DNA from 3 places in the Arthrobacter sp. MW3 TE3886 genome. Region 2 is predicted to be linked to each of the others. Evidence: riboswitches for the same ligand, from Rfam matches in the RefSeq annotation. Region 2 holds a riboswitch; each other region holds the start of a gene.

Region 1 (9,970 bases), 2.0 Mb from region 2:
TGCTTGGCACCTGGCTGGGGCACTTTGACATCATCGCCAGGAACATCGACGCCATCGTCGTGGCCATGGTGCTCGTCTCCGTCGTGCCGGGGGTGGTGCAGCTCCTCAAACGCCGCCGCAACTCCCGCGGCGCAGCCGCGTCCGCAGCCCACGCCGCCGGCGACACGGCGGAGGAACCCGGGGGCGGATGGCGGACTGAGGAAATGGCCGCGGAAGAATAGCTGACATGACTTCCGCTGAGCTTCCCTCCCTGCTGCTCGTCGAGGACGACGCCGTCCTGGGACCGCTCATCGCCGAGCTCCTGGACCCCGACTACCGGGTCCAGTTGGTCACCAACGGCCGCGATGGCCTCCACCAGGGGCTGACCGGGAGCTGGGACGTCATGATTGTCGACCGCGGGTTGCCCGCCATGGACGGCATCGCCCTCATCACGGCTTTGCGGTCGAAAGGCATTGCCACGCCCATCCTGGTCCTGACCGCGCTGGGCGACCCCGACGAAAAGGTCAGGGGACTGGACGCCGGCGCCAACGATTACGTGACCAAGCCGTTCGACGCCGGCGAACTGGCAGCACGCCTGCGCGCACTGACGCGCTCCTTCCCTCCCCCGGCCCCGGCCCCGGTGGCGATCGGGGACTGGGAACTGGACCCGACGCAGCGTTCCGTCCGTTCCGTCTACGGGCAAACGGTGCCGCTGACCGCGAAGGAAGGCCAACTGCTGGCAGCCCTGGCCGCGGAACCGGACCGCGTCTTCACCCGGGACGAGCTCCTCGCGGCGTGCTTCCACGCCTCGGAGCAGCCCGGCGTGATCGATACCTATGTCCATCACCTGCGCCGGAAGATCTCCAAAGCCGTGATCCGCACGGTGCACGGCCTCGGATACCAGATCGGCGATGCTCATGAGTGACGGCCGGCCGGCACGCGGAAATCCGGACCACTCCGTCCTGCGCAAGGCCTCCCTCAAGGTCGCGCTGCGGATCAGCGCCGCGTGCGCGGTCATGGTTCTCGGGCTGCTCGCCGCCACGGCACTGTACCTCACGAACCAACTGGCCCATCCTGAAGTGCCGCGTTCGGCGGCGGCCGGGGCGGCCTACACATACCTGGATTCCAAGGATGTCCTCGAAGCCATGATCATCGCCGGGGTGGCGGGAATCCTGCTGGCCGGCATCGTCGGGTGGCTCAGCGCGCGCAGCGCCATCCGACCCCTCAGTGAGGCCCTGGCCAGGGAGCGGCGTTTCGTCCAGGACGCGAGCCACGAATTGCGCACCCCATTGACCATCCTGGACACCAGGATCCAGCTGGCCCAGCGCAACACTGTGCCCGGCTCCAGGCAAAGCCAGGACCTGGCCCGGATCCGGGAGGACGCCGCGACGCTGACCGGGATTGTCACCGAACTGCTCCTCGCGGCTACCGCGGAGGCCCCGGCCCACTCCGCACCCCCTGCCGACCTGGCCGATGCTGCCGCCAGCGTCGCCGTCAGCCTCCAGCCGGTGGCAGAGCAGCGGAAGGTGCGCCTGGAATTCTCTGCCGATGCCCGGCCGCTGGCCCGGATCGAGAAGAACTCGCTGCGCCGTGCCGTGCTGGCCCTGGCGGACAACGCCCTGGCCCACACGCCTCCGGGCGGCCGCGTGTCCATCACGACCTCAATCGAGCAGAAGCGCGCCGTGATCACCGTGGCGGACTCGGGGACCGGAATTACTGGCGTCGATCAGGCCCGGATCTTTGACCGGTTCGTGCGGACCGCCAGCACCGGTACTTCACAGGGACAGCGGAGCTTTGGCATCGGGCTGGCCTTGGTCCGGGAGATTGCCGTCGCTGCCGGGGGCACTGTCGAGGTGGCCGCGACCGGGGACGAGGGAACGGTCATGAAGCTGACGCTTCCGCTCAGTGAGAGCGGGAATCCCTGAGGATCCTGTGCCGGAGAAAGGCGGTGCCGCCGGGAGCCCGGACCCCCAAAATGCAGAGACAGAAAAGACCGGCGATCGATTTGCCCCCAAGGGAAATCGATCGCCGGTCTTTCCGGACTGTCTGGCCCCGGTCGGGGCCATGCGGCTTAGGCGCGGACGAAGGTCACGCCGCCGGTCGCGGTGAGCCAGGACAGCGGGTGCACCATCGTCTGGTTCGAGCCGTTCATGCCGCCGCTGACCACCTGGCCGTTGCCGGCGTAGATGCCCACGTGGCCGGACTGGACCACCATGTCACCGGGCTGCGGCGTGGCCACAACGGCTCCAAGGCCAAGGAACGCGCGGGGACCGATGTCGCCAACGGGCTTGCCCGCGGCGCCAAGGGCCTTCTCCACCATGGCGGTGCAGTCCTGGGTGATGCCCACCTGGCTGTAGGCGGCCGAGAGCATGATGGCGTTGCGTCCGCCGGCAGCGGGCGCCGCGGCCGGCGCTGCTGCCGGAGCGGCCTGCACCTGGACGGTCGCCTTGGGCGCTGCCACCGGGGCTGCAGCCGGGGCTGCAGCGGGAGCCAGAGCCGGAGCCGGAGCCGGAGCAACGGGCTGCTCGATGACCGGCGCGGCAACAGAATCCACTGCGGGGCGCTCGAAGCTGATCTTGACGCTTGAATCGGCGCTGACGGGGGCGCTGACCTGTCCGGTGACGTCGATGTTCGACGCCGGAGCGGAGTCACGCTGCACGGGGGCGGTGGCGGCGTTGGCAGCCATTCCGCTGGTCAGGACCAGGCCGGATGCGGCGGCGAGGACGGCGGCATGGCGCGCAAAAGTATTGACTGAAGTCATGAATGTAGCCTCTCCCAATGCCTGCGAGGTGAGCTGTCGGATTCGGATGGGAGGCACCCGGCCGCACTCCCGGGCCCGTCGTGGCGGGCACTGTGCGGCTTCACCCCAAGACCTGCATATCAGCAGGTCAAAAGTGGTTTCCCCGTCTCTGCCGGACGTTGATGCGAGTTACCCCCGGGCCGCGGCAGAGTTAGGCAATCGGCTGGGGAGCGCCCGTATCGGAGACAACAGGCACTCATCAACCGTAGCGCGAACCGCACCCGAAAGTCACATTCAGGTAACGGAGGCGGTGATGGCGTGCCGCAATTTGCCCATAGGGCGGCGGCCGTTTCCGAACATAGGATGATGCCATCAGCACCACCGGAAGCGGAGGCCCGAAATGAACAGCCATTGTGTCGCCATCTGCCAGTTGAGCACTCAGCCCCAAGAGGATTTCGACGTCAACACCGAGCTGCTGATCCTGGACGGCGGGGACGTCCATGTGAGCACATGGGACGCGGAACCGCGCGACGGGGGCTTCGACGAGCACGTCCTGAATGACCGGGTGGACGCGCTCGGGTACATGGTTGTCAACGACTGGGCCTTCCTGGACGGGAAGGCCTACGCAGTAGTGGAACGGCGGTCGGGAACGGTGCCGGCGGGCCGCGGCGAACCGTGACCTTCCTGTCCCTGGCGCTGATCGCCGTCATCGCCCTGGCTGGCCCCCTGCTGGCCCTGCCCGTGCGCTGGCACTTGCCTGTCATGCTGGGTGAGCTGCTGGCCGGCATCGCGATCGGGCGCTCAGGCCTGGCCCTTGTGGACCCCGCGGACCCGACATTCACCCTGCTGGCCAATATCGGCTTTGCGCTGATGATGTTCGTGGCAGGCACCCACGTTCCCGTGCGGGATCCGCACATCCGTGGCGCCCTCGGGAAGGGCTCGCGCCGGGCGATTGTGGCCGCAGCGGCAGCGGTGGTGGTCGGAACCGGCATCGGGCTGCTGTTCGGGACTGGACATGCTCCCCTCTATGTCGTGCTGCTGGCGTCTTCGTCGGCCGCCCTGGTGCTTCCAATCGTCGATTCCCTGCGCCTCGGCGGGCCAGATGTCGTGGACATGACAGCGCAGGTGGCAATAGCCGACACAGCCTGCATTGTGGCGTTGCCGCTCCTGGTGGATCCGCCCCACGCAGTCCAGGCGGCGCTGGGCGTCCTCGTGGTGACCGGGTGCGCGGTGGTGCTCTTTGTCGGCTTGCGCTGGCTGGAGCGCCGGGGAATCCGCCGGCGCGTGCACCGGCTCTCGGAAAGCCGCAAGTTTGCCCTGGAGCTGCGGATCCAGCTGGCCGTACTCTTCACCCTGGCCGGTGTCGCAACGTGGAGCAATGTTTCTGTGATGATGGCAGGCTTTTCCTTCGGCCTGGTGATGGCTGCCGTCGGCGAACCGCGGCGGCTGGCCCGGCAATTGTTCGCGCTCAGCGACGGCTTCCTGGGTCCGCTCTTCTTCGTCTGGCTGGGTGCCTCGCTGACGCTCAGGGACCTGGCCGGACACCCTGACATGATTGCCCTCGGCCTGGCACTGGGGGGCGGGGCCCTGCTGGCGCATGCCGACCTGGCTTTCCTGGGACTCCCGCTGCCCCTCGGGGTGTTGTCGGCGGCCCAGCTAGGCGTACCGGTGGCCGCGGCGAGCATCGGCACGCAGCTTCAGGTCCTGCTCCCAGGCGAGGCCGCGGCCCTGCTGGTGGGAGCGCTGGTCACCATAGCCGCGGGCGCCGTCGCCGGGTCACGGGCGGCGAGGACGTTCGCGCTGCCGGCAGGTGCCGGCGGTAAGTCCGGGGATTCCGGCAGCACCGTCGGGCAGGGCGATCCGGGAGATCCGAAGGGCTGACAGTCCGGATGTCTGAATGTCCGACATGTCTGCGTGCCTAAGTGCCTGAACCAGCCGATCCGGCGGCGAAGGTCCGGATCGTCATACTCCAACGGACGTGAGTTGCAGTTCCGGCCTCCGCTTTGCCATCTCCGCCAGGACCCGGGAGACCGCGTCCCGGACAGCCATGCCGTCGGCGTCGAACTTCCCGCCAGTCTCGCCGAGCACCGCGTTGGCGTGCCGGACAAACCTGTCCCAGTCCCCCGCGCCCGCGCGCAGCGCCAGCAACGGCGAGAGCAGCGCGGCCCGGCGCAGCCAGGCATCCGGCTCGCGCACCCATCGGTCCAGCACGCTGTCGGCCCGTACCCTGGCCAGGACATCGAGTCCGTCCACCAGGGGCCCGACGACGTCGACGGCGAGCGGATCCACAAGGTCCGGCACCCGCGCCTGCCGGATGAACCCCTCCAGCCGGGTGAGGTCGGCGTTGGTCAGCAGCTTCACGTTGTTCTGCAGCAGGACAACGGCGGCCAGCCGGCGCTCGAAAACCGGCGCTGCCCGCAGTTCCGGGCCGTCCAGATCGGAGCCCTCCAGTTCCGGGCCCCACAGTTCGGAACTCAGCGCAGCGACCTCATCACGGGAGAGTCCGGGATAGCGGCGGCCGGCATCGCGGACCGTGCCGCGCACGGCACCCACGGAGGTGCCGTAGAACCGAAGGCCGCTGCCCGCTGGCTCCGTTTCCAGCCGCGCCTGCAGCTGCTCAGAGCGGCGCCAGGAAGCTTCCCGCTGCAGGGAGCGGTCGATGAATTCGCCGGCTTGACTCACAGGTCCATTCTTTCCCCTCCCAGCTCACGGTGGAAACGCGGTGCCAAGCCGTCCTGAGCGGCGGGCGTGGACCGTCCAGATCCCCCGCCGGCCCTGCCTGGCAGGTCACCACTATCTGCGCGGGAGGTTTGCGGGCTGAGGTAACGGTCCGGTAACGTTGGCCGCTGGCCGTGAGGCCCGGCCCGAATGCAGGGCCCCGGACCGCCCCTTCGCAGGGCCCCGTTGCGCCGTTCGGCGTCTGCTCGCCCATGCCTTGCGGCAGGGGCCGGATGAAACTTTCCGCACTATCCGCCGCCCTGGCAGCGTCGGTTGTGTGTGCCAGCCACGAAAGCCCGAGGGGTCCGTTGTTCAAGAAACCGCTGTTCAATAAGTCAACGCTCAATAAGTCAACGCTCAATAAGTCAACGCTCAATAAGTCAACGCTCAATACATCAACGTTCAAAGATGCACGGCCGAAGGCACGCCTCTCGGCACCACAGCTGAGCAAGGTAGCGATTGCGCTGAGCCTGGGAGCGCTGGCCCTGACCGGCTGCAGCGCTGGCCCCACGTCCGGCGCCGCAGCCGTTTCCCCGGCCACCGAGGCCGCGAATTCTGCTGCGGACTCCACGTCCTCGGCGGCAACACAGGCCTCGCATCCTGCCGCGAAAGCCACGGCCTCGGCGGCCGCAACGCCGAAGCCGGCGGCCCCCTCGGCCCCCAAACCTGTTTCCGGCAGGGCCGCTGCACCTGCGGCCCCCGGAGCCGGTGCGGCACCTGCACCGGCCGCCGCGGCAGTCGCCCCGGCAGCTGGCGCACAAGCGGCAGCCGCTCCGGCACCGGCACCGGTAACGGCGGCCGCCGCGCCCGTCGCGGCCCAGGCCGCCGTCGCCGCGACCGGCGACGGGTCCCAGGCCGCCACGGCCCGGGGCTGGGGTGCGGTTGTTGCGGGTGACGAGTTCTCCAAGGCCGGCGCCCCCGACTCCACCAAATGGAGCGTCTTCAAGGGATCCGGACATGCCGGCAAGGGTGTCAGGAGCCCGCAGGCGTGGTCAGTCGCCAACGGCGTGGCAACCGTCAGCGGTGACTCGGCCGGCACCACGGGCGGCATGTCGGCAAAATTTGCGCAGCAGAAATACGGCAAATGGGAGACGCGGATGCGGACCAACGCCCGGGACCCCGAGTACCACCCCGTGCTGATCCTGTGGCCCAACAACAACACCTCGCCCAACTGCGCCGAGATTGACTACGCCGAGGGCAGCACCAACACCACGCAGATCAAGTTCTTCCTGCACTACGCCTGCGGCGGCTCGAACTTCCAGACCACGGCGGCCAAGACGATTGACACCACCCAGTGGCACAACTACGCAGTGGAGTGGACTCCTGCCGGCATCACCGGTTACATCGACGGCGTGAAGACCTTCTCCGACACGAACCCCGCGCACCTGCCCTCCGTGGGCATGCATCAGACGTTGCAGCTGGACTGGTTCCCCGACGGATCGGCCACCAAGCCCTCACAGATGCAGGTTGACTGGGTCCGCGTCTACAAATAGGACCGACACCAGGCAGCCCCGCGCCCTGTTGCGGCGCGGGGCTGCCGTGGCGTTGGCCGCTGGTACGCCGCCACAGGCGGCAGGACTCAAACCTCCTGAAGTTCCCGGGAGAGAACTGCTGAGACGAGCATCGAACCGGCCGCCGTCACGGCGTCGATCACCGGAACCCCGAGCCGGCGGCGGAGCACGTCCGCCATGCCGATGCTGCTCAGGCCCGTGCTGGCCTGGACGATCACGTCGGCACCGGCGTCAACCAGCATGTGGGCCGCAGCGAGGGCGTCGAAGATCCCGGCAGGCATGAGGAACGCGTCGGGTGTTTCGACCCGCCCCTGCCCGTCAATGAGCAGCATGCGGTCGCCCAGTGCATCCGAGATCGGGCCCGGTACGTGTGCGCCGAGTCCCAAAACTCCAATCCGGCCGCCGAAGGTCAGAGCCGCGGCCGCGGCCGCGGAGCCCGCCCCGATGACCGGGATATCCACGGCTGCCCGTGCGGCGGCCAGCCCGGGGTCGGACGCGCAGCTGATAATCAGGGCGTCGGCGTCCCCCGCCATGTCCCGCGCCAGCTGGACAACCTTGGGCGCCGCAGACTCGAGCGACGCCTGGTCGTAAACGCCGGACGGCTGGTCCGGTATACAGCGCGAGGTGACGGTAAATCCGAATGCTTCCCGGAGGAGTTTCCCGTGGGCGTGAAGCAGGCGTCGGTCCGACGTCGTCATCACCCGGATCAGTCCAACACGCATGGCGTACTACCTTTCGAACGGATTGCTTGGTGCGAGGCTACCCGGCGAGTATTTCCGCGTCTTTTCGGGCAGATGACCAACACAAGCGCTGCAGCGGATACCCCCCGTGGCGCCAGCGGCCGTTAGCATTCCGCGGGCAGCGGCGACGTGGCTTGTGCATGAAACTTGGCGAAAACTTCGCTCCCGTGTGGGGTTGGTGGCCCGGCGTCGTTGTAGGTTTGTCACGGTGGCCCGTCTTAGGACCCGGGTGCAGTACCCGGGATTGGGGGAAGGCGGCAGGCCGGTTCCGGACTCAGCCGGAACGTTGACCAAAGGAATAGCCATGTCGGTGGAGCCGTCGTCCACTCCAGGACGCCTCGAAGAACAGAATCCCGAGAACCTGGTATCCGGTGCGGAACATGCCGCATCTGCCGCCGGTATCCGACATCAGGCAGCCAGGATCATTGACGCCGTCCTCGACGACACTGCCCCGGAACAAACCCGCGCACGGGAACTGCTGCGCCAGCAGTTGGCTGCGCATCCCGGACATCCGGAACGGGCCCTGTTGGAGCACCTTGCGGCGTTGAAGGCTTTGGACGGGCACCGCGAAGGGACGTCAGAGGCTGGCGGCCCGTTCCGGCCGGAATTTGCCTCCGGCGAGTAAGCGCAACACTTACTTGTAAACGCGGATCCAGTCGACCTGCATCTGGCTGGGTTTGGTGGGCGTGCCGTTGGGAAACCAGTCCAGTTGCACTGTTTGGTGCATGCCCACCGTGGGCTGATGCGCCAGGTTCGTGTCCGCAAACCACAATGACCCATCGAGGTATCCGGTAATTCCGGCGGGGGTCCACTCGACTGCATAGTTGTGCCATTGCGTCGTGTCGAGCGTCCGGGCTGCCCGGGTCTGGAAGCCCGGTCCGCTGCAGGCGTGGTGCAGGTTGAACCTGATCAGAGTGGTGTTCGCAGTGCCTTCCGCATAGTCGATCTCGGCACACGTGGGTGAACTGTTATTGTTCGGCCACAGGATCAGGACCGGATGGTATTGCAAATCCCGCGCACTCGTTTTCATCCTGGCCTCCCAGCGGCCGAACCGCTGATTGGCAAACCTGGCGGACATTCCTCCCGTGGTGCCTGCCCCGTCGCCGCTGAGGGTCACGACGCCGCCGCCCACTGCAAGGGCATTCGGACTTCGGATCCCCTTGCCCGCGTGCCCCGGGCCCTTGTAGACCTTCCATTTCGCCGGGTCAGGCGGCCCTGCATAATTAAACTCATCCCCGGCCACCACCGGTCCCCAGCCGCGGACGACGGCGGCCTGGGTCCCGTTGGAGGCGAGCGTCATGGCCGTGGCAACTTCGGCGGGCCGGTCCATGCCCGGCGCGGCGCCATACCCGAGAAGAGTCAACGCGCCCGCCGCGGCCAGGGCCGCCGTCGTTCGTCCTACGGTCATCGTGCCTCTATCCGGTCGGGAGGTATCTCCGGGCCCTGTCGCTCATACGTACTTGCCGAACCAGGCGAGCGTGTCGTTCCATGCGGCCGTGGCCTGCTCCTGGTTGTAGCGCGGCCCGGTGTCATTGTGGAAGGCGTGGTCCACGCCGGGATAGATCTTGAGCTCGTTCCGGACGCCGGTTTTGGCCAAGGCATCCCGGAGCGCCGGCATGGCGCCGGTGATCCGCTGGTCCAGTTCGGCGTAGACGCCGAAGACAGCCGCCTTGATGGCGGTGACCTTGTCCAGGTCAGGCGCGGGTCCATAGAATGCTGAGGTCGCTTTCAGTCCCGGAATCGCGGTCGCCGACTGCCACGTGATGCCGCCACCGAAGCAGAAGCCGTTCATGGCGATGCGACCCTGATCAACGAAGTCCTGGGCGTTCAGGTAGTCAAAGCCGGCTGTGAAGTCGGAAACGTGACGCTGCGCCCCGGCCTTGGTCAGCGCGCCCGGGACAGCGTCCGGGTCCATACCCGCGGTCCCGCCCTCCCGGCTGAGCAGGTCCAGGGCCATTGCGGCGTATCCGGCTTTGGCGAAGCGGCGTGCCACATCCTGGATATGGGGTGTCAGCCCGCGGTTCTCGTGGCAGATCAGCACGGCCGGCCCGGCGGCCCCCTGTGCCGGCCGTGCGAGATAGCCACTGATATCGGTGCCGCCCGAGGCGAATTGCACGGTCGCCGTTGTTAGTCCGGCCGCTCCCTCCGGGACCGACAGCGGGCTCTTGGCCCCCGGCACCGCACCCGCGGACGCGGCGCCGGACCCCGGAGCGGACAGTGTCGGCGTCGGCATGGGATCGGTACTGCGGGGAACCTCGTCGGGCGTGCAGCCCACCAGGATC
Region 2 (9,970 bases):
TTCGCGCACGGTGTAGAGCACTTCGCCCACGAGCCGCAGCGTCTCGGCGATAGCACCCAACGCGGCGTTCCGGCGCAGCCCCGCGCTTGTGTGGCCCAGCCGGGGGACGGGCGGCGCGAGCGAAAAGTTCTCGATGACATACCCGCCGCGCAGCGACACCCCGACGCTGTGCGGCAGTTCGACGTGGGCGGCGTCCAGCGGCACCAGCAGCCCGCGCGCCAGCAGCCAGTCCACGGGGCCGACGTCGGCGCTTTCGTGCAGCACGGACGCCCGGCGCTGCGCCTGCGGAACGGCGCCCATGGCCCAGTTCCCGAAGCGGGCCAGAAGGGCTGCGGTCCGATCCGGTGCGGTGGCCAGGATTTGCTGGAGCGATTCCGGTGTTGCCGTCCAGTGCTGCAGGGACAGGGCGGCTTCCATCGGCGTCGTGGCGGGGGAGATGGTCGCCCCGCCGCGGTGCAGTTCCCCCACCAGCTGCACCACGCGCTGCGCAAAAGCCGGCTGGAGCCGCACAAGTTCGGTGTAGCTGCGGCCCAGCCCCGCAGGGTAAATGCCGATCACGTCCTTGAGGCTGCCGACCGGAAGGTAGTGGCGCTGCTTGGCGGCGGCGGGAGTCGCGCCGTGCGGCGGATCGGCGCGGTGGACGAGGGCCAGTTCCTGCAGGGAATGGAGGATCCGGTCGACGGCGGCAACCGAGGAGCCGTTGATCAGTTTCTTCAGCATCGCCGCCGACGCGCTGTGCCCGGTATCGGCGTTGGTGCACAGGTGCAGGGTTTCCAAGACCTGCATCTGCGGGCGGTTGAGCCGTTCGAGTGCCCGCTGCACGCTGACACGTCCGCTGGCACGGGCGGCGAGGGCGGCGAAGTCCGGAACGCCCGGAGAAATCAGGTCCGGCCGCGCGGAGAACAGGGCCCGCAACGATTCGTCGCTTCGTGCCTGAAGTTCCTTGCTGAGCGCGCGGATGAGGGACATCGCTCCAACGTTACCTTTCGCCGGGCCCGCGCGGGCGGCGACGTGCTGCCACCGCGTCTACAACGAGCGCCAGCATGAGCAGGAAGGCCACCGGGAGGCCGTAGAGGGCCGTCGAAGTAATCCAGGCGGGCGCCACGGCATTGTTGAAGGCCATGGCCATGACAGCGGCGACGGCAACCAGGGACAGCACAGCAAGGGTGGCCGCTGCGATCATCAGGGGCCGCCGGTAACGCGTCAGTGTCATGTGGGCAACGCTAACAGTCCGGCATCGCCCGCGCCTCAAGCCGCTAAAGTGAACCAGGCAGGATAACCTTGAAAGATACAGACCAACACGGTCCGGGCAGTCATACCCTGAACCCGCGTATCCATGCGGATGCGGTGACCGCCGGCCGTGTCCCCGCAGAACGAAGAAGGTTGATTACGTGCCTACCGGCAAGGTCAAGTGGTATGACAAGGAAAAAGGCTTCGGATTCCTCGCGGGCGAGGACGGCCAGGAAGTCTTCCTGCCCAAGTCCGCGCTGCCCGAAGGCATCACGGAGCTCAAGGCCGGCACGCGTGTTGAATTTGGTGTAGCCGACGGGCGCAAGGGTGCCCAGGCGCTGGGCCTGCGCGTGCTGGACAAGACGCCGTCCATCGCCAAGGCAAAGCGGCCCAGTGCCCGGGACCTTGCCCCGCTGGTCCAGGACCTCGTCAGCGTGCTGGACAACCTCTCAGGGACCCTGTCTGCGGGCAAGTACCCGGAAGGCAACAAGGGCAAGGCGATCGCAGCGGCCCTCCGTAAGGTTGCCGACGAGCTGGACGTATAAGGCTTTTGATGACTCAGGAACCTGATCAGTTGCCGGCGCCGGATGCCGGATCCACAGCGCCCGCCGGGGCCAAAGCAACCGGCCCCAAGCAGGGAATCCGCCCGCGCGCCGGCGTGCCCGTCTGGCGCACCGGCAAGCCTGACGCTTTCCTGGCCGCCGCCGTCGACGTCGCCCGCGCCGCGGTGGAGGGCATTGCCCCCGCCGAGCAGATCGGCGAGCACATCGGTGCCCGCAGCGAGGGCGACCGCCTGGTGACCCACCTCTTCGAATCCAGGCTGCCCGGCTACGGCGGCTGGCAGTGGTACGCCGTGCTGACCCGCAACTCGCGGTCCAAGGTGGTCACGGTGGACGAACTCGGTCTCCTGCCCTCCGAGGACTCCATCCTGGCGCCGGCCTGGGTTCCCTGGGCCGAGCGGGTCCGCCCGGAAGACGCGCAGGCTGACGAGGCCGAGACGCCGTCCGGTTCCGAGGCGCCGTCGCAGGTGTCCGACGCCGACCAGCCGGATGCTGCCGACGCCGACGCCGACGCAGCTGCGATGAACGACGACGACGCCAACGACGACGAACCGAACGACGACGAGCGGGAACGCTCCGCGGGCGAGGCCGACTAGCGGTTGGAAGCGTCCGGGAGAGTGTCTGGGGAGGGCTGGGGCTGATGTCCACGTTCAAATCCCTGCACATCCTGAACTACCGGATCTGGTTCGTCGGCGCCCTTATTTCCAACGTTGGCACCTGGATGCAGCGCACCGCCCAGGACTGGCTGGTGTTCGCCCACCTGACGGCGCACGATGCCGGGGCGGTGGGGATCACGATGGCCCTGCAGCTGGGTCCGCAGCTCTTCCTGGCACCCGTGGCCGGGCTGGTCGCCGATCGGTTCAACCGCAAGCGGCTCCTGGTGCTGACCCAGTCCGCCATGGCGCTGCTGAGCGCGGGGCTGGGCATCCTGGTGGTCACAGGTGCGGCGCAGCTCTGGCAGGTCTACGCGTTCGCCCTGATGCTCGGGGTGGTCTCGGCCCTGGACGCCCCCGTCCGGCAGACCTTCGTCTCGGAGCTGGTCCAGGACGACTACCTGCCCAATGCGGTGGCCCTGAACAGCGCGTCCTTCAACGTTGCCCGGATGATCGGCCCGGCCGTCGCCGGCGTGCTCACGGCCGCCGTCGGGCCCGGCTGGGTTTTCCTCATCAATACACTCACCTTCGTGCCCCTGTTGCTCAGCCTGGCGAAAATCCCGTCGTCGTCGCTGCGCCGGCTGCCGCGTGCACCTGCGGGCAAGGGCAGGATCCGGGAGGGGCTGCGCTATGTGAGGTACCGTCCGGACCTGGTCGTGGTGCTGGTGGCGATCTTCATCGTGGGAACCCTGGGGCTGAATTTCGCCCTGTTCATCGCGGCCATGGTGGGGACGGAATTCGGCCTCGATGCGGGGGCCTTCGGCTTGATGAATTCGATCATGGCCATCGGTTCCGTCGCCGGGGCACTGTTGTCCGCCGGCCGCGGCAAGCCACGGCTGCGGGTCATTTTCGGGGCGGCCGCCGCCTTCGGCGTGACCTCGGGCATCGCAGCGATGGCCCCGAGCTACTTCTGGTACGGGGTCGCGCTTGTGCCCGTGGGGCTGTTCGCGATCACCATGATGACCAGCGCCAACGGGTACGTCCAGACCACCACGGAGCCCGTGATGCGGGGCCGGGTGATGGCCCTCTACATGGCGATCTTCATGGGCGGAACTCCCCTTGGTGCGCCGCTCGTCGGCTGGGTGGCAAACACCGCGGGCCCCCGCTGGTCCATGGCGGTCGCGGCCGGCGCCGGCCTGCTGGCGGCCCTGATCGGGCTGGTGTGGATCATCCGCGCGAAGCACCTGCGGCTCCACTTCAACCGCCGCGCCCGCGGGCTGCGGTACTTCCGCGTCGAAAGCGGGACGGGCGCGGCCGGTGCCGGCCGGGACGCGCGGCCGGAGGCACAGCCGGGCGGACGGGCCTGAAACGACGACGGCGCCGTCACGGTTTGGGTTCTGTGCGGCCGTGACGACGCCGGACGCAGGGCTACTTCTTCAGTTCCGCCACGACGAAGTCGATGCACTCGAGCAGTGCCGAGACATCGTCGGGCTCGATCGCCACGAAGGTGGCGATGCGCAGCTGGTTTCGGCCCAGCTTGCGGTACGGCTCGGTATCGACGACGCCGTTGGCGCGGAGCACCTTGGCGATGGCCGAGGCGTCGATTGATTCGTCGAAGTCGATCGTGGCGATCACGTTGGAACGGTCCTCAGCCTTGGCCACGAACGGCGTGGCGTATCCGGACGCCTCGGCCCAGCGGTAGATGCGGCCGGCAGAGTCCGCGGTCCGGCCGGCGGCGAAGTCCAGGCCGCCGTTGGCGTTGAGCCACTGCACCTGGGCATCGAGCGTCACCAGGGTGGCCAGCGCGGGGGTGTTGTAGGTCTGGTTCAGCCGGGAGTTGTCGATCGCCGTCTGGAGGTCCAGGAAATCGGGGATCCAGCGGCCGCCGGCCTTGATCCGTGCCGCCCGCTCAAGCGCAGCCGGGGAGAACAGGCCCAGCCACAGGCCGCCGTCGGATGCGAAGTTCTTCTGCGGCGCAAAGTAGTACACGTCCGCCTCCGCCACGTCCACGTCCAGCCCGCCCGCGGCCGAGGTCGCGTCCACCAGCACCAGCGAGCCCTCGTCGGCGCCGGCCACGCGCTGGACGGGTGCGGCAACGCCGGTTGAGGTCTCGTTCTGCGGCCACGCGTAGACGTCGACGCCGGCCTCCGCCCGGGCGGTGGGGCGGGTGCCGGGTTCTGCCTTGATGATGGAGGACTCGGCAAGGAAGGGTGCCTTGTTGGTGGCGGAGGCGAACTTCGAGCCGAACTCGCCGAAGGACAGGTGCTGCGCCTTGTTCTCCACGAGCCCGAAGCTGGCAATGTCCCAGAACGCGGTGGATCCGCCGACGCCCAGCACCACTTCATAGCCTTCCGGTGCCCGGAAGAATTCGCTGAGGCCGTTGCGGACCGAGCCGACCAGGTTCTTCACGGGTGCCTGGCGGTGCGAGGTCCCCAACAGCTTCGACGAGGCCGCGGCCAGGGCATCCATCTGTTCCGGCCGGACTTTCGACGGGCCGGCGCCGAACCGTCCGTCCTTGGGCAGGAGGTTGGCGGGGATCGTGATGCTGGTGTCGCTCACAGTGGCTCCAATTTTCGGCTGGTTCGTAGCGTGGCTGGGAGGTGGCGGGAGGGATGGCCACCACGGACACCCCTTTTCATACTGCCTGTTCTATTTTGCCTGACAGCTCCCGGCGATACGGAAAAAGGCCTGTCATAGTCCGGTCATTGAGACACCAGGGGACGGCTGGCCGGCTGGGGCTGAGGCAATAGCTCCAGCCCGATCGAAAGATTATCCGGAGTAATTCAAAATAGGCTAGGCTGGCATGCGAACGTACGGCGGTTCCCGCCAGGGCGCATCCTGCATGCAGCCCGCACGCGGTACGGTGGGAATGACGCTAGGACTGCGCTCGAGGAGCTGAGCTGAATGACGGATCTGATCGATACCACGGAGATGTATCTTCGGACCATTCTGGAACTTGAAGAAGAAAACATCGTTGCCCTCCGCGCCCGCATCGCCGAACGGCTCCGCCACTCCGGTCCCACTGTGTCCCAGACCATCGGCCGGATGGAGCGCGACGGGCTGGTGGTTGTTTCCGGCGACCGGCACCTTGAGCTGACGGAAACCGGACGGAAACGCGCAATCGGCGTCATGCGCAAGCACCGTCTGGCCGAACGCCTCCTCGCGGACGTGATCGGGCTCGACTGGGCCTACGTCCATGAGGAAGCGTGCCGCTGGGAGCATGTCATGAGCGAACGCGTCGAGCGCAGAATCTTCGAGATGCTCGACCACCCGACAGTCTCACCCTACGGAAACCCGATTCCAGGGCTTGCGGATCTTGGCGGCGTGCCCAACGGCGCCCCCGTGGACAGGGCCGTGAACCTGCTGGAGGCCATGGCCGGCTACGGTGTGAGCTCCCGGGTTACGGTCAACCGGCTCGCGGAGCCGATCCAGGTGGAACCGGAGCTTCTGGCCCAGCTCGACGAGGGCGGAATCAGGCCAGGCGCGCTGGTCTCGCTGGAGCGGGTGGGGGAGTACATCTCGGTCCGCGTCCCCGATATCGAAGGTGCCCTGGAGCTGCCGCCCGAGGTAGCCGCACACGTCTTTGTAACAGTCGCCTGACCCGCCACTCCGCGCCGGTCATGGGACGACCCATGAGTTGTGCACAATTGCGATTACGGATTTATTACCGGGCGGCTTAATCACCTATAGTTAGTGGCCAGTACCGATACCAAAGCGTTACCTGATCCGAAGCCGAGCCCTGCCAGCGGATCAGTCGCAGAACCACCTCCTGGCAGGGGCGGGGGAACCACTTTCGGCTGCTACTTCGGCAGCCTTGGGGTGAAGTCCGTCAGCGGCAAGCAGCTTCCACCGAAGGATCCCATGGGGATGCCTCTGTGCCTGGCCGCTTGCAACGGCGGACCGGGTCTTTGATCTCTCTGACCCGAATCCGACAGCTAACTCCGCAGGCCATCCAGAGAGGAACCGTTCTTGACCACCCAGACCGCCAGGGGCCGTCGCCGCGCGACCGGTCCCGCTCCGGAGCCGCGGCCCGTCGTCGCTCACACGGCCGAACGCCCGCGTGACGTGCACCGCGATGAACGGCGTCACCGGCGCAGCCCGTTCCGCCAGGTTACGGACTTTGCCGCGGCCAGCGGAGTCGGGCAGAAAGCCGGGATCGCGCTGGCCGCGACTGGTCTGGTTCTCACCGTGACGGTTCCCGTCACGAGCCCGGTGATGGCTTCGAATCCGAGCGGATCCGGCGCGCTCACCGCTGCCGTGCAGCCGGATGTCACGGCTGCCGCCGCCGCAAAGGTTGACTTCAACCGCACGGCCGTCACCACGAAGGGTGATCCGGACGGGAAGCTCAAGCAGTTGCTGAGCGCCCAGTCTGTGGGCACCATCACCCGCGCGGCATCGGCGGGCACCCTTGGTGCGCCGCTGGACCAGCTGGTCACGGCCTCACCCTTCGGCTACCGCGTCAGCCCCATCACTGGGGGCGCGGGGGAGTTCCACCGCGGCCAGGATTTCGCCGCCCAGTGCGGCACGGCGGTCCACGCGGCCGCCAGCGGCACCGTGACCTTCAACGGTTGGCATCCCTTCGGCGGCGGAAACCGCGTGGTCATCGATCACGGCAACGGCCTGGAGACCACGTACAACCACCTGTCCTCGGCCTCGGTCCAGGTTGGCCAGAAGGTTTCCCGCGGTGACGTCGTCGCCATGAGTGGGACCACCGGCGCCTCCACGGGCTGCCACCTTCACTTTGAAGTGATGGTCAACGGCGACGTCGTTGATCCGCTCGGCTGGCTCTAGACAAGACGATGGGCTGCTCTCAAGTTCCCGTGACACGCCGTGATCTGAATGTGACATTGAATCCGGACTGCTGTAGGGTTTGAAGCACGCCAACTTTTCCGAAGTTGGCGCTCTTGAGTGGATTGCCTAGCTCTGCCACCGCTCAAGGTCCGTTCGCATTACATCGTCTGGCAGGGGCGGGGGAACCAATTTTGGCCTTCGAAAGAAGGCCTTGGGGTTAAGTCGCAAAGCTTCCCAGGAAGCAGCGCGGCCGGGTGACTCCCATCCGAATCCGACAGCTCACCTCGTAGGCATTGGGAGAGGCTACTTTCGTGTCTTCACGCCACAATTCTGCGCGCATGCGCACCGGCGAGGCTCTGTCGAGCCCGCTGGAATCCACATCACGTGACGCCCTTGCCGGCGTCCGGATTGGATCACGTTCCGCAGGCTCAATCTCTACCGAGCCCGGACAGCATGCAGTTTCCGCTTTTGGCGCGTCTTCGCAGTACACCCTTCGCTAAGTAACCCATTTCGGGGCGATCCGGCGTACCCCCAAGATGCCGGAGCGTCCTCAGCCCGTGCCCGAAAGCGCGCGGTCCAAGGATCACGAAAGAGAGAACTTAATGACTACTCGTGCAAACGTTGCACGGCACCGCGCCGAGGTCACCAAGACCAACTCGCTGGCTGTTATTGCTAAGGCTGTCGGCGACAACGCCGGCGGCGTGGGCCGTCAGGCCGCGGTCATCGCCGCAGCTTCCGGTCTGGTCCTGACCAGCGGAATCGCAGCCAACGCTGCTGAAACCAATGTTCAGCGCGAATCCACCTCCGCTTCGGCCCTGGAAGTCCAGTCCGCAGCTCCGGCCACCATCTCGGCCGCTTCCACCATCGCGATCTCCTACGAGAAGCCCGCAGTGACCACCACGCCGGCTCCCGTAGTCGAGGCACCCAAGCCCGTCGTGAAGGTCCAGGACGCTACGGCCTCCCGCGCCGGCGGCACCGAGCTTGGCGTCAGCGGCGGCGTCGCTGCCCAGGCTCCGGCCGGCATCGGAAGCGGCGCTGGCGCGACCATCGCCGCCGCTGCCTACGCACAGATCGGCGTGGCGCAGGACTGCACCGCCCTCGCCACCAACGCACTGGCCGCGGCCGGCATCCACTACCACGGCTGGCCGGCAGGTTACCTGTCCCTGGGCCGCACCGTGAGCGCCGGCGAGGCACGCCCGGGCGACCTCGCCTACTACCAGAACGGCGGCGTGGGCATGGCTCACATCGCGGTCTACGTCGGCAACGGCATGGCAGTGCACGGCGGCTGGAACGGCGGCACCACCGCGCTGTACAGCGTAAACGTCGGCTCCGGCCCGGTATTCATCCGCGTCGGCGCCTAAGCACGAACCCCAGCTTTTCGAAAGACCCCCGCCTGCAGGCGGGGGTCTTTTGCGTTGCCGCGCAGTGAACTTTCCGCGCCGGGGACTGCGCCGGCGAAAAAATATTCGGTGATCCGGCACTTGAGTGTTTACTCTTGTGTTGTCGATCCATAGCCCGACCATGCAGAGGGCAGCCGGCCCTCGTGCCGCTGGCGGGTGCGGCCGTGAAGAGGTATGCGGATGCGCACTCTCGTTCTGAATGCTGGATATGAACCGCTGGCGGTCATCACCTTCCGCCGGGCGCTCGTCCTTGTCCTGACCGGAAAGGCCAGCGTGGTGGCCGAAGGGGACGACCCTGTGGTCGGCCCCCAGGACATTTTGGGCCGCCCGTCCGTGATCCTGCTGAACCGCTACATCCGGCCCAGGTACAACACGATGACTGCGGTGAGCCGCCGCGGCGTGCTGCGCCGGGATGCCCACCGCTGCGCGTACTGCGGCAAGGCTGCCCACACCATCGACCACATCCAGCCCAAGTCGCGGGGCGGAGCCGACTCCTGGGAGAACCTGGTGGCGGCCTGCCTGCGGTGCAACAACGCCAAGAGCGACCATACGCCGGCGGAGATGGGCTGGAAGATCGGTTTTGTTCCGGGCCCGCCAAAGGGCGCCATCTGGCAGATCAAGGAACTCGAGAAGCCGACGCCGGCCTGGGATCCGTTCCTGCTGCCTGAATCGGCTGCCTGACCCGCCTCCTGGCCTGCTGCCTGGTCAACTGGTGGGATTGCTGCCGGCGCACGTCACGGCTTGCTCGGCGGCGGCCGGCGCCGCGCTACGCTGAAGCGATGGAGTTCGATGCCATCATTCTCGCCGGGGGACGGGCCTCCCGCCTAGGCGGCGTGCCCAAATCCGGGCTTATCTTCGACGGCGCCACCCTCCTGGAGCGGTCACTGCGGGCAGCGGGCGCGGCGGTGCGCACCGTCGTCGTCGGACCCGACCCCGGGGGCCTGCCCGGCGGCGTCCTGACCTGCCGTGAGGACCCGCCCTTCGCGGGGCCGGCCGCAGCCATCGCCGCGGGCCTGGCTGCCCTGGCCGCCGACCGCGCAGGCCGTCGCGCAGCCGCCGCGCCCTTTACCCTGGTTCTGGCGTGCGACATGCCGCGGTCCGCCGACGCGGTCCGCGCCCTGGCCGAGGCGCTGGCCGCGCCTGCCGCAGGTACTCCGGAACGGGACGGGCCCGACGGCGTCATGGCAGTCTCGGCCGACGGCCGGAAGCAGCCGCTCGCGGGCTTTTATAGCACGGCCGTGCTACAACGTTCCGTCGCCGACGCCGCGTCCCGGAACAGGCTGGAAAACGCGTCGGTCTTCGCCCTTCTTGCTAGGCTGGACGTGCGGGAAGTTCGCGTTCCCCCGGGTTCCACCGACGACGTCGATACCTGGGATGACGCGTCCGCACTAGGGGT
Region 3 (9,970 bases), 210 kb from region 2:
CTCCTCCTTGCGGTTGCGGGCTTCCTGCCGCAGCCGCTCGGCCTCGAGGTCGGCCTCTTGGGCGTCGGCCTCGGCACGGGCCGCCTTGGCCTCGCGTTCCCGCGCAGCGAATTCGTCGGCCTTGGCCTGTTCACGCATCTCGGCGGCGCGGTTCCGGTCCGCGGCCACCTTGCGCTTGCGGCTGACCATGACCGCCACCGCCACGATCGCTAGCACCACGACGATGCCGACAATAATTCCTATGAGCTGCCCTGAATCCACGTTGATCACCTTTTCTCCGGGTTGCAACAGATGCCCCAAAACCACTGGAAAAACCACATGACTAAACAGCATCAGTAAAGCGCAGATCGGCGCCGGTTGCTATGGATTCCGCAGCCCTCACCGGGCGGACCTGCGGTTATTTGGCGCGGGGGACCTTGAAGTGGGTCAGCTTGGCGTCCTGGCCGTCCAGTTCCGCCCAGGACTTTTCCGTTTCCAGGATGGTCAGTCCGCTGGTCGGATAGCGCGTGGCGGCATCCATGTAGGCATCGTGGTCGGAGTCTCGCGACGCCAGATGCATGGCAAGGTCCTGCACACCGGGCATGTGTGAAATCACCATGAGGGTGGTCACGGTGTCCGGGACGTGGTTGATGACGGCCAGCATGCGCAAGGCGGAGGCGGCGTACAGGCCGTCCTCGAGCTTGGGCGTCGGCGCCTTGTCCCCGAGGGCGTGGCACACCCACGTGCAGGTCTGGCGGGTCCGCAAAGCGCTGGAGCAGAGGATGAAATCAGGGACCACGCCGTGCTTGAGCAGCCACTTTCCGGCGACGGGGGCGTCCTTGTGGCCGCGTTCTTCGAGCGGCCTTTCGTGGTCGGCAACCCCGCCGGGCCAATCGGACTTGGCGTGCCGCATGATCACCAGCCGTTTGATGTGATGCGCGCTCATGCCCCAATCCTAGTGCGGTGGCTGGCCCACGGGCGCGCATCCCACCAGCGTTCGCTCAGTCTTCAAGGACAAAGGTCACTTCCAGCACGACGTGCCAGGCAACGACGGCGCCGTCGCTGATTTCGACCTTTTGTTCCTTCACCCATGCCCCCGTGACATTGCGAAGGGTCTTGTTTGCCCGGTCGATGCCCTCCTTGATGGCAGCATCAAACGAGGTCTTGGAGTTCGCGCTCAGGGTAGTAATCCGTGCAACAGACATGTTTTCCTCCCAATAGTCGGCTCAACGGTCCGAGACTACGCCGGACCCCCGAAAGGCAACAGAGTCCACCCAAAACCACCCGCGGCGGCCTCGGAGGCAGTAAAGGACAACCCAGCCGCGGAGGCACATACCCGTCAGCGAGCCCACCCAAAGTCCCGTTCCGGAGAGTGAGGGCGCTGTAGCGCAGCGGCACATCCCGAAAGCGCGCAGGACGGTGTTTTGCGTAGTGCCGCATCGCCGACTGAGGAACGAAGGAGGTGTCTAAGGCACGGCAAAATGCCGTGCTGCGCGCGTCAAACGGGCACCGCGAAAGCGAAAGCGCCCGCCCCCTACAAGTAGGGAACGGACGCTTTACGGCAAGGAAGAAGCTAGATCGAGTATTCCGGAGCGGCCCAGACAACCACTTCGGGGTGCTCGTAGAACCGGTAGCCCTGGCCGCGCACGGTGCGCACGGTGTTGGCGAGGCGGCCGAGCTTGGAACGCAGGCGGCGGATGTGGACGTCGATGGTCCGCTCGTTCGGGACCTCTTCGGCGTTCCGCCACAGGCCTTCGAGGAGCTCGTCGCGGCCAACGGTGCGGGTGCCGTTCTCCACGAGGTAGTTCAGGAGCTCGAATTCCTTGAACGTCAGGTTCAGGGATTCGCCGTCGAGGTGCACCTCGCGGCGGGCGAGGTCGATCAGCACGCCGGAAGGCCGCGGATCCTGCGGCTGCTGCAGGCGGGCGGTCTCGGTGCGCTGGCGGGCCCCTGCGGTGGGGTCGCCGAAGGTCGAGCGGACGACGTCGAGGGCGGAACCCGGTGCACTGGCCGGCGCGACGGCGACGGCGGCGTAGCTTTCGGCGCCGGCCACGAGCGACTGTGCGTAGGCCCGGATTTCCTGGGCAAGCTTGGCGATGGAGGTGCCGGCCGCAGCCGCGGTTTCCTCGTCGATGCCCATGTACAGCACGAAGCCGCGGGCGACATTGTCACTGGGAGCCGGACGGACCGGGCTGCCGGCACCCGGGGCGATCACGGGGGTGGGCGCCGTGGCGGGGGCGGGCGGAACGGCACGGAGCTGGCCGTAGGAGTCAGGGTTGTAGCCCTGCGCTGCATATCCGGGGGCGGGGAAGCTGCCCGTGGATCCGGCGGGGGCGAACGCGGAGCGGCCGCCAAAGCCCTGGCGGATCCCGGAGGCCTGGCCGGCCTTGCTGGCGTTACGGACGGAGATGTGGACGTATCCGGATGCAACTGACATGGAATGCTTACCTCAATGTGAATGGCCGTCATCGCGGCTCGAATGCTTCTTTCCCCGCAATGAAATTGGGGAGGGGCGCCCGACTCTGGGCTGGGGGCGAATGCCTAGAAACCTTTAGGGGTGTAAAAGTTAGGCGTGCATTCGACAACAGCGCATCTCGGTACCAGCGGGTGTGCTGATCCAGGAAGCTGCGGCTGCAGGTGCTGTTGAGTTCTTGTTCACAATTGAAGTGTGCAACGTAACAATGTAAACGTGCAAGTAACAATGGACCCCGGATTCCACATAGTGAGACAGATCAAGGATTTGTAGCGCAAGTCACAATTCTGCAGCGGCAATAAAATAACAAGTGTTTTACCGACCGGGAGGTCAGGAAGTGTTCTTTGCCGAATGTTATTCGGCCTCAAGGCGCAAAGCCGCGGAAATCATTCACAGCACGGCAAGTTGGGCAAACCGGGTCTGCCCACCGTTCCCTGCGCGGGGGTCCACGAAGTGGGCAGCCGGCATTGCCGCCGGCCAGGCACGGCGGCAATGCCGGCTGCGGCGATCAGTTCGACTGGCCGGTGGCCGTCGCCGCCACCACCATGACGGAGGCCGCCGTGTAGCCGGAACCTTCCTTGGCCGACACGATCCGCACCGTCCCGCCCGCGACGATGTCCGCCACGCTCAGCTGGGTGCCCGTGCCGCCTGCCTGCTGGCGCCGCTGTTGCAGATTACTCACCACCACGTCGCTGCCCAACGCATAGCTGCGCGTGAAACCGTCGCTGCTCTTGACCGTCACGGAGGAAGAGCTGACTTCGCTCACTGTGCCCAGCTGCTCGGCCATCGTCGTGTAGGCGCTTCCTTGCAGCACCACGTATTCGGCATGCACGGCCGCCGAAAGCCCGCTGCCCATCCCGCCGGCAGCGAAATCGCCGGGACCGCCCTGTCCCGGCATGCCCCCTCCCCCGAAACCGCCTTGCGCGGAACCGTCTTGTGGGGAACCGTCTTGTGCGGAGCCGGGCACGCCCGGGGCGAAACCCTGGCCGCCGGCTCCCCCGGCCGCCGCCCCGCCGGCGGCACCAGTGGCTGCCGTGGCACTTGAGGTCAGGGCATAGACGCCCGCCCCGGCGCCGACAGCCAGGACAGCCGCGGCCCCGGCGACGGCGAGCCCCCGCTTGAGGGTCCAGGGCTTCGACGCCGAGGCTGTCTTGGCGGAAGTTCCCGGCGCGCCCCAGCCTGTGGCCGCCGCAGTCGCAGGAGGCTCCTGCCGGGGCATGCCCCAGGCCGGTTCCGACGCTGGAACCGTCCAGACCGGGGGCGCGCCCCAGCCGGCAGCTGGGCCCACTGCCGGCTGCCCTGTGTCGGAGTGCCCGGCGTCGGAGTGCCCGGCGTCGGAGTGCCCGGCGTCGTGCTGCCAGGCAGCGCGGGGCGCCGTCACGGGCGCGGGCGCCGTTGTTGCGCCGGTTGTGGGCGCGGGGGCGGGTACGGGGGCTGGTCCGGAACCGGCTCCGGGACGCTGACCGCTCATGGTGTTTCTCCTTCGGGTGCGGATCGGTGTTCACCCCAGAGTGGTGAGCGATCCTGTGCCTGGGCTGTGCGGGCCGACAGCCCGGCCTGTGACGTTCGGGCCTGACGGGAAAGGGCGGATTGAGCGCGGCCGTCGCCGCCTGTACGGTCCCGCAACGGCGTCCAGCTCGCTAGGCTGGGATTCACAGGTGCCGCACAGGGTCCCCAAAGCCGCGCCTAACCGGCAGATCGGAGAGTTGTCCCATGGCCACTTCGCACTCCATGACCAACAACCTTCCCCAGCTCACGCATCCGGACGGCTCCCCCATCCGCGCCCTCGTGGTGGATGACGAGCCCAGCCTCTCCGAACTCATGAGCATGGGCCTGCGGATGGCCGGATGGTCCGTGGCCGTGGCCGAGGACGGGCCCGGCGCCGTCCGGCTGGCCAAGGAGTTCCGCCCGGATGTGCTGGTGCTGGATGTGATGCTGCCCGGGTTCGACGGCGTCGAACTGCTGAGCAGGATCCGCGCGTTCGCGCCGGAGGTGCCGGCGCTGTTCCTGACGGCCAAGGATGCCGTCCAGGACCGCATCACCGGGCTGGCAGCCGGCGGCGATGACTACGTCACCAAGCCGTTCAGCATGGAAGAGGTGCTGCTGCGCCTGCACCGGCTGGTCCAGCGCTCCGGGGTGGCCGCCATGGACACCGCCGAGCTCGTGGTGGGAGACCTCGTGCTCAATGTCGACACCCGCGAAGTCACCCGGGCCGGGGAGGAACTGCACCTGACCGCCACGCAGTTCGAGCTGCTGCGCTACCTCATGGAAAACCCGAAACGGGTCATCAGCAAGGCCCAGATCCTGGACCGCGTCTGGGACTACGACTTCGGCGGGCAGGCGAACATCGTGGAACTGTATATTTCCTACCTCCGCAAGAAGGTCGACGCCAACCACGCTCCCATGATCCACACGGTGCGCGGAGCCGGGTACGTCCTGAAACCGGCGGACTGATCCGTGCCCTCACTTTCTGGCATGACCCGCGTCCCCGGACGCGACTGGCGCAACCCGTCCACGTGGCATTTGCGCACCAGGCTGGTCCTGGTTGCCATGGCGCTGCTCGTGGCCATCTGCGGCGCTGTGGGCTTGTTCAGCTACGCCTCCATGGACCTCTTCCTCACCCGGCAACTCGACACCCAGCTGGACCAGGCCTCCCACCGTTCGAGCGAGTTCGGCCGGCCCTCCTCGGACGATTCGGGCAGGCGCCCCGACCCCCTCGAAGCCCGGGGACAGGGCGTCGGGACGCTTAACGCCCGGATACTGGACGACGAAGTCAGTAGGGCCGGCTTCCTGGCCGGGGACGGCGCGGTCAAGAGCCTCTCCCCCGCCGACAACAAGGTTCTCCTGACCCTCACCCCAAACGGTGTGCCCGTGGACCGGACCCTTTCGGCCGGCGCCTACCGGCTCACGGCCGCGCGTGCGCCATACGGCGACGTGATTGTGACCGGACTCCCGCTGGCAGAAAAGCAAAACACCCTGACCTCCCTGGTCTGGACCATGGTGGTGGTGTCCGCAGGCGGGCTCGTGTTGATCGGGCTCGCCGGCACGGCCCTGATCCGGCGGACCATGAAGCCGCTGGAACAGCTCTCCGAGGTGGCCACCAAGGTCTCCCGCCTCCCGCTGGACGCCGGCGAGGTGGCGCTAGGGGTGCGCGTCCCGACGTCGGCGGCCCATCCCGGAACGGAAGTGGGCAGCGTGGGCTACGCGCTGAACAAGATGCTGGACAACGTCTCCAACGCCCTCGAAGCGCGGCAGGAGAGCGAGATGAAGGTCCGGCAGTTCGTCGCCGACGCCTCGCACGAACTCCGCACCCCGCTTACGGCCATCCGCGGCTACACGGAGCTGATGCGAATGACCGAGCATTTCACCCCCGACGGCGAGAGGTCCCTCGCCCGTGTGCAAAGCCAGTCCGAGCGGATGACCACGCTCGTGGAGGACCTGCTGCTGTTGGCGCGTCTGGACGAGGGGCAGCCGCTCAAGATCTCCGACGTCGACCTCACCCAACTGGCCATCGAGACGGTCAGCGATGAGAAAGTCATGGCCCCGGACCGCATCTGGCAGCTCGAACTTCCGGACGAGCCCTTGGTGGTGCGCGGTGATGCGACCCAGCTTCACCAGGTCCTCGCCAACCTCCTGTCCAATGCGCGCAAGCACACCGAACCCGGGACCAAGGTGGTCACGGGCGTCATGCGCTCGGCTGACGGCAGTGCCGTGGTCACCGTGACAGACAATGGCAGCGGCATCGCCCCGGAATTTATCGGCCGGGTCTTCGCCCGCTTCGCCCGGGCCGACGCCTCACGCACCAATCCGGCGTCGAGTCCCGCAGCCCTCCCCGCCAGTTCGGTGGTCGCGACGGCGGGGGTCGGGTCCGGGGCCGCCGCACGCCCGCCTTCCGGCGCCGTTTCCGGCAGCCGCGGCGGCCAGGGCACGGCGACCGCTGCGCCGACTTCCGAAGGCACCAGCGGGTTGGGCCTGTCCATCGTCCAGTCGATCGTGGAGGCCCACGGAGGAACCGTCGAGGTCACGTCCCGGCCAGGGCGCACTGAGTTCGCCGTGCGGCTGCCCGCCGCGCCGCCGTCGGCATAGACGGCGCGGCCGGCGCCGCAAGGACCCGGGACCGGACGTCTGGTCAATCCGGCGCAACCCGCCACCCCGGCCCTGTGATTCCTGTTACCAAAATGTGACTTAAGCGGTTGGGTCCTGTAGCGTCTTTAGAGTGCGCCGCCATCGGTGCCGCATATCCGGACGGACGCCAAACTCTGCCGCTTCCCGGATTCCGCTGGACCAGGCAGAGGCGGGGGACCCAGAGTTCCCGGGCATTCTGCATTCATGCGCCCTCGGGGTGAAGCCGACACGTGATATTCCGTGCGGCCGGATGACCTCATCCGAACCCGACAGCTAACTCCGCCGGCGTTGAGAGGCCACCATGACTGAATTCCAGGTACAAACGCGCCCTGACGGCGATTCGCATTCCCGCTCAGTTGGCGCAGCTAAGTCGCGCCACCGCGCCGAACCGGCCAAACGGGCATCCGCCCTGTCGCGGTTCGCCGCCGGACTCGGTACAACCGGCCGCCGTGCCGCCGTCGTCACCGCCGCGTGCGCGCTGCTGCTGGGTGGCGGCGCCGCCAGCCAGGCGGCAGAGCCGGGCGCCCACACGGCGAACGTTGCGAGCCAGACGGCCACGATCGCCGACCCGCTGGCCAAGCTCAACTTCGAGCGGGTCCAGGTGGCTGGGCCGACCGCTCCGGCGGAAAAGAACGTGGCTCCCCAGATCTCCGAGGTTAAGGCAGCCGAAGCGCTGATCCCCGCCCCCGCTGCTCCCGCACCTGCTCCGGCTCCCGCGGCAGCTCCCGCTCCCGCTCCCGCACCCGCACCCGCACCGGCACCCGCACCGGCAGCCGCTCCTGCCCCCGCACCGGCACCGGTCGCAATTGACGACCCTGCCGGGGCCCAGGCCTACGCCGCGTCCCAGCTGGGCCGCTATGGCTGGGCACCTGGCCAGATGCAGTGCCTGCACAAGCTGTGGACCAAGGAATCTGACTGGAAGACCACCGCGACGAACGCCAGCAGCGGCGCCTACGGCGTGGTCCAGTCCCTGCCCGCCACGAAGATGGCGAGCGCCGGCGCCGACTACATGACCAACTACCGGACCCAGATCAACTGGGGCCTGAACTACGTCAAGTCGCGCTATGGCTCCCCCTGCGGCGCCCTGAACTTCCACTACGCACACAACTGGTACTAAACCGGCACTAACCGGCCCCGCCAAGGAGGCCCCGGATCCACACGGATCCGGGGCCTCCTTGCGTCTCCACGGCCGGAGCAGCCCGACAGCCCAGACTTCCACAGCCCCAGCACAGCTTGACCCTAAAGCCCTCATATGGGCCGCCGGGAAAGTTGAGCCATGACATTCACAGACCAGGCCACAGGAACCCTGCCCCGCACCGCGGGGACGCCGGCCGGCCCGGCGGCACCCGAGACATCCCCGGGGCTTGCGCTGGCCGACGCGCCCGCTCCGGACCCGTTCGCCGGGGCGCTTACCGGCCCCGGCGCCCGGCGCACAGCCATCGATACGCGCGCCAGCACGCCCCTGCTGGACGTCACTATCCCGGTCTTCAACGAGGAGCGGGACCTCGAAGCCTGCCTGCGCCGGCTCCACGCCTACCTGCTCGGCGCCTTCCCGCACTCCTTCCGGATCACCGTGGCGGACAACGCCAGCACCGACGGAACGCTCAAGGCCGCGGAACGCGTAGCCCGCGAGCTGCGCGAAGTGAAGGTGGTCCATATGGCGGAAAAGGGCCGCGGAAACGCACTTCGCAAGGTGTGGCTGGCCTCGCCGTCGCCGGTCCTGGCGTACATGGATGTGGATCTTTCCACTGATCTGGCGGCCCTCGGACCGCTCCTTGCCCCGCTCATCTCGGGGCACTCCGACCTGGCGATCGGGACGCGGCTGACCCGCAACTCCCGCGTGGTCCGCGGTCCCAAGCGGGAATTCATCTCGCGCAGCTACAACTTCCTGCTCCAGGCCCTCATGGGCGCCCACTTCAGCGATGCACAGTGCGGCTTCAAGGCGATCCGGTCGGACGTGGCCCGGCAACTGCTCCCCCACACGCTGGACAACGCCTGGTTCTTCGACACCGAGCTGCTGGTCCTGGCAGAAAAGTGCGGCCTGCGCGTCCACGAAGTCCCGGTGGACTGGACCGACGACCCCGGATTCCAGCGTGGACATCGTCCAGACCGCCCTCGCGGACTTGCGCGGCATGGCACGGTTGAGCCGGGACCTGGTCTCGGGCCGGATCCCGGTTCCCGACCTGCGCGCCGCCCTGGCCCGCGGACCGCTGCCGGCCGCCGCCCGGGCCCAGGAACAAAGCCCCGGTGGAAGCCTCTTCGGACAACTCGTCCGCTTCGGCAGCATCGGGGTGGCCTCCACCCTGGCCTACCTGGCGATTTTCCTGCTCTGCCGCGGGTTCATGGACCCGCAGCTGGCAAATTTCCTCGCGTTGCTCACCACCGCCGTGGCCAACACCGCCGCCAACCGGCGCTTCACGTTCGGCATCCAGGGCAGCAGCCAGGCCGCACGCCACCACTTCGAGGGACTGCTGGTCTTCGGCATCGGGCTGGCCCTGACCTCTGGCGCACTCGCCCTCGTTCACGCCGAGTCGGGAGCAGCACCGGACCGCTGGCTTGAACTGCTCACGGTCACCGCCGCCAACCTGGCCGCCACAGCCGTGAAGTTCCTGCTGTTCCGGCTGGTGGTTTTCCGCCACAGGCCCACCACTGCCGTTCCTGCGCCCGGCGCCCCCGATCCTTCCCTCCCCCGCACAGAAAAGGCCAAGTAAATGACGGCAACCGTCAGCCCCACCACCGGAGCCGAGAGCGGCTCCCAGGCCGGCACGCCACCCGCCGCCGAGGCGCAGCCACACCCGGTTCCCGGAGACGGCGGGACGGCGCCCCAGCCGCCCGCGTCCCAGGCCCCGGCAGCGCAGGGGCGCCGGGACCGGCTGCTGTTCGGACCGCAGCCCCGCTGGGTGCGGCCCTCGGCAGCGCTGCTCCTGGTGGTCACCGCGGCGTTGTACCTGTGGAATCTTGAGGCCACCGGCTACGCCAACTCCTTCTATGCCGCGGCGATCCAGGCCGGGACCAAGGACTGGACGGCACTGCTCTTCGGCTCCCTCGACGCCGGCAACGCCATCACAGTGGATAAACCGCCGGCCGCCCTCTGGATCCCGGCCCTCGCGGGACGGATCTTTGGTTTCTCGGCCCTGAGCATGCTCATTCCCCAGGCGCTCATGGGGGTGGCCGCCGTCGGGCTTCTCTACCTGACCGTCAAGCGGGTGTCCGGGCCGGCCGCTGGCCTGCTCGCCGGCGGCGCCCTGGCGCTGACCCCGGTGGCCGCCCTCATGTTCCGGTTCAACAACCCGGACGCGATGCTCACCCTGTGCCTGGTGCTGGCGGCTTACCTCACCACCCGCGCCATCGAGAAGGCCGGCTGGAAGTGGCTCGCCGCGGCCGGCGCGGTGA

Evidence for each region. Region 2 has a riboswitch for cyclic di-AMP ahead of ABH915_RS04850 (NlpC/P60 family protein). Riboswitches for the same ligand answer to the same signal wherever they lie in the genome.
Region 1: linked by a shared signal. The riboswitch ahead of ABH915_RS13645 (hypothetical protein) and the one ahead of ABH915_RS04850 (NlpC/P60 family protein) in region 2 are both predicted to bind cyclic di-AMP.
Region 3: linked by a shared signal. The riboswitch ahead of ABH915_RS03905 (hypothetical protein) and the one ahead of ABH915_RS04850 (NlpC/P60 family protein) in region 2 are both predicted to bind cyclic di-AMP.

What each region holds. Positions count from the first base shown of each region.
Region 1 is NZ_JBGCAN010000001.1:2,998,456-3,008,425, forward strand. It holds gene ABH915_RS13630 (DedA family protein) at 1-221, shown strand, start outside; gene ABH915_RS13635 (response regulator transcription factor) at 227-904, shown strand; gene ABH915_RS13640 (sensor histidine kinase) at 897-1,904, shown strand; gene ABH915_RS13645 (hypothetical protein) at 2,051-2,740, opposite strand; cyclic di-AMP (ydaO/yuaA leader) riboswitch at 2,745-2,947, opposite strand; gene ABH915_RS13650 (hypothetical protein) at 3,150-3,398, shown strand; gene ABH915_RS13655 (cation:proton antiporter) at 3,395-4,600, shown strand; gene ABH915_RS13660 (DNA alkylation repair protein) at 4,682-5,401, opposite strand; gene ABH915_RS13665 (glycoside hydrolase family 16 protein) at 5,746-6,930, shown strand; gene ABH915_RS13670 (aspartate/glutamate racemase family protein) at 7,017-7,670, opposite strand; gene ABH915_RS13675 (hypothetical protein) at 7,993-8,313, shown strand; gene ABH915_RS13680 (glycoside hydrolase family 16 protein) at 8,323-9,096, opposite strand; gene ABH915_RS13685 (dienelactone hydrolase family protein) at 9,139-9,970, opposite strand, start outside.
Region 2 is NZ_JBGCAN010000001.1:1,034,699-1,044,668, forward strand. It holds gene ABH915_RS04810 (helicase-associated domain-containing protein) at 1-969, opposite strand, end outside; gene ABH915_RS04815 (hypothetical protein) at 980-1,213, opposite strand; gene ABH915_RS04820 (cold-shock protein) at 1,392-1,775, shown strand; gene ABH915_RS04825 (DUF3027 domain-containing protein) at 1,784-2,386, shown strand; gene ABH915_RS04830 (MFS transporter) at 2,431-3,750, shown strand; gene serC (phosphoserine transaminase) at 3,812-4,942, opposite strand; gene ABH915_RS04840 (metal-dependent transcriptional regulator) at 5,288-5,983, shown strand; cyclic di-AMP (ydaO/yuaA leader) riboswitch at 6,134-6,348, shown strand; gene ABH915_RS04845 (M23 family metallopeptidase) at 6,353-7,174, shown strand; cyclic di-AMP (ydaO/yuaA leader) riboswitch at 7,298-7,481, shown strand; gene ABH915_RS04850 (NlpC/P60 family protein) at 7,777-8,535, shown strand; gene ABH915_RS04855 (HNH endonuclease) at 8,755-9,255, shown strand; gene ABH915_RS04860 (molybdenum cofactor guanylyltransferase) at 9,354-9,970, shown strand, end outside.
Region 3 is NZ_JBGCAN010000001.1:827,211-837,180, reverse strand. It holds gene ABH915_RS03940 (hypothetical protein) at 1-261, opposite strand, end outside; gene ABH915_RS03935 (histidine phosphatase family protein) at 398-925, opposite strand; gene ABH915_RS03930 (dodecin family protein) at 981-1,184, opposite strand; gene ABH915_RS03925 (winged helix-turn-helix domain-containing protein) at 1,553-2,416, opposite strand; gene ABH915_RS03920 (hypothetical protein) at 2,961-3,923, opposite strand; gene ABH915_RS03915 (response regulator transcription factor) at 4,166-4,906, shown strand; gene ABH915_RS03910 (ATP-binding protein) at 4,928-6,538, shown strand; cyclic di-AMP (ydaO/yuaA leader) riboswitch at 6,720-6,877, shown strand; gene ABH915_RS03905 (hypothetical protein) at 6,879-7,694, shown strand; partial or broken gene ABH915_RS03900 (glycosyltransferase) at 7,854-8,489, shown strand; gene ABH915_RS03895 (GtrA family protein) at 8,671-9,288, shown strand; gene ABH915_RS03890 (glycosyltransferase family 39 protein) at 9,289-9,970, shown strand, end outside.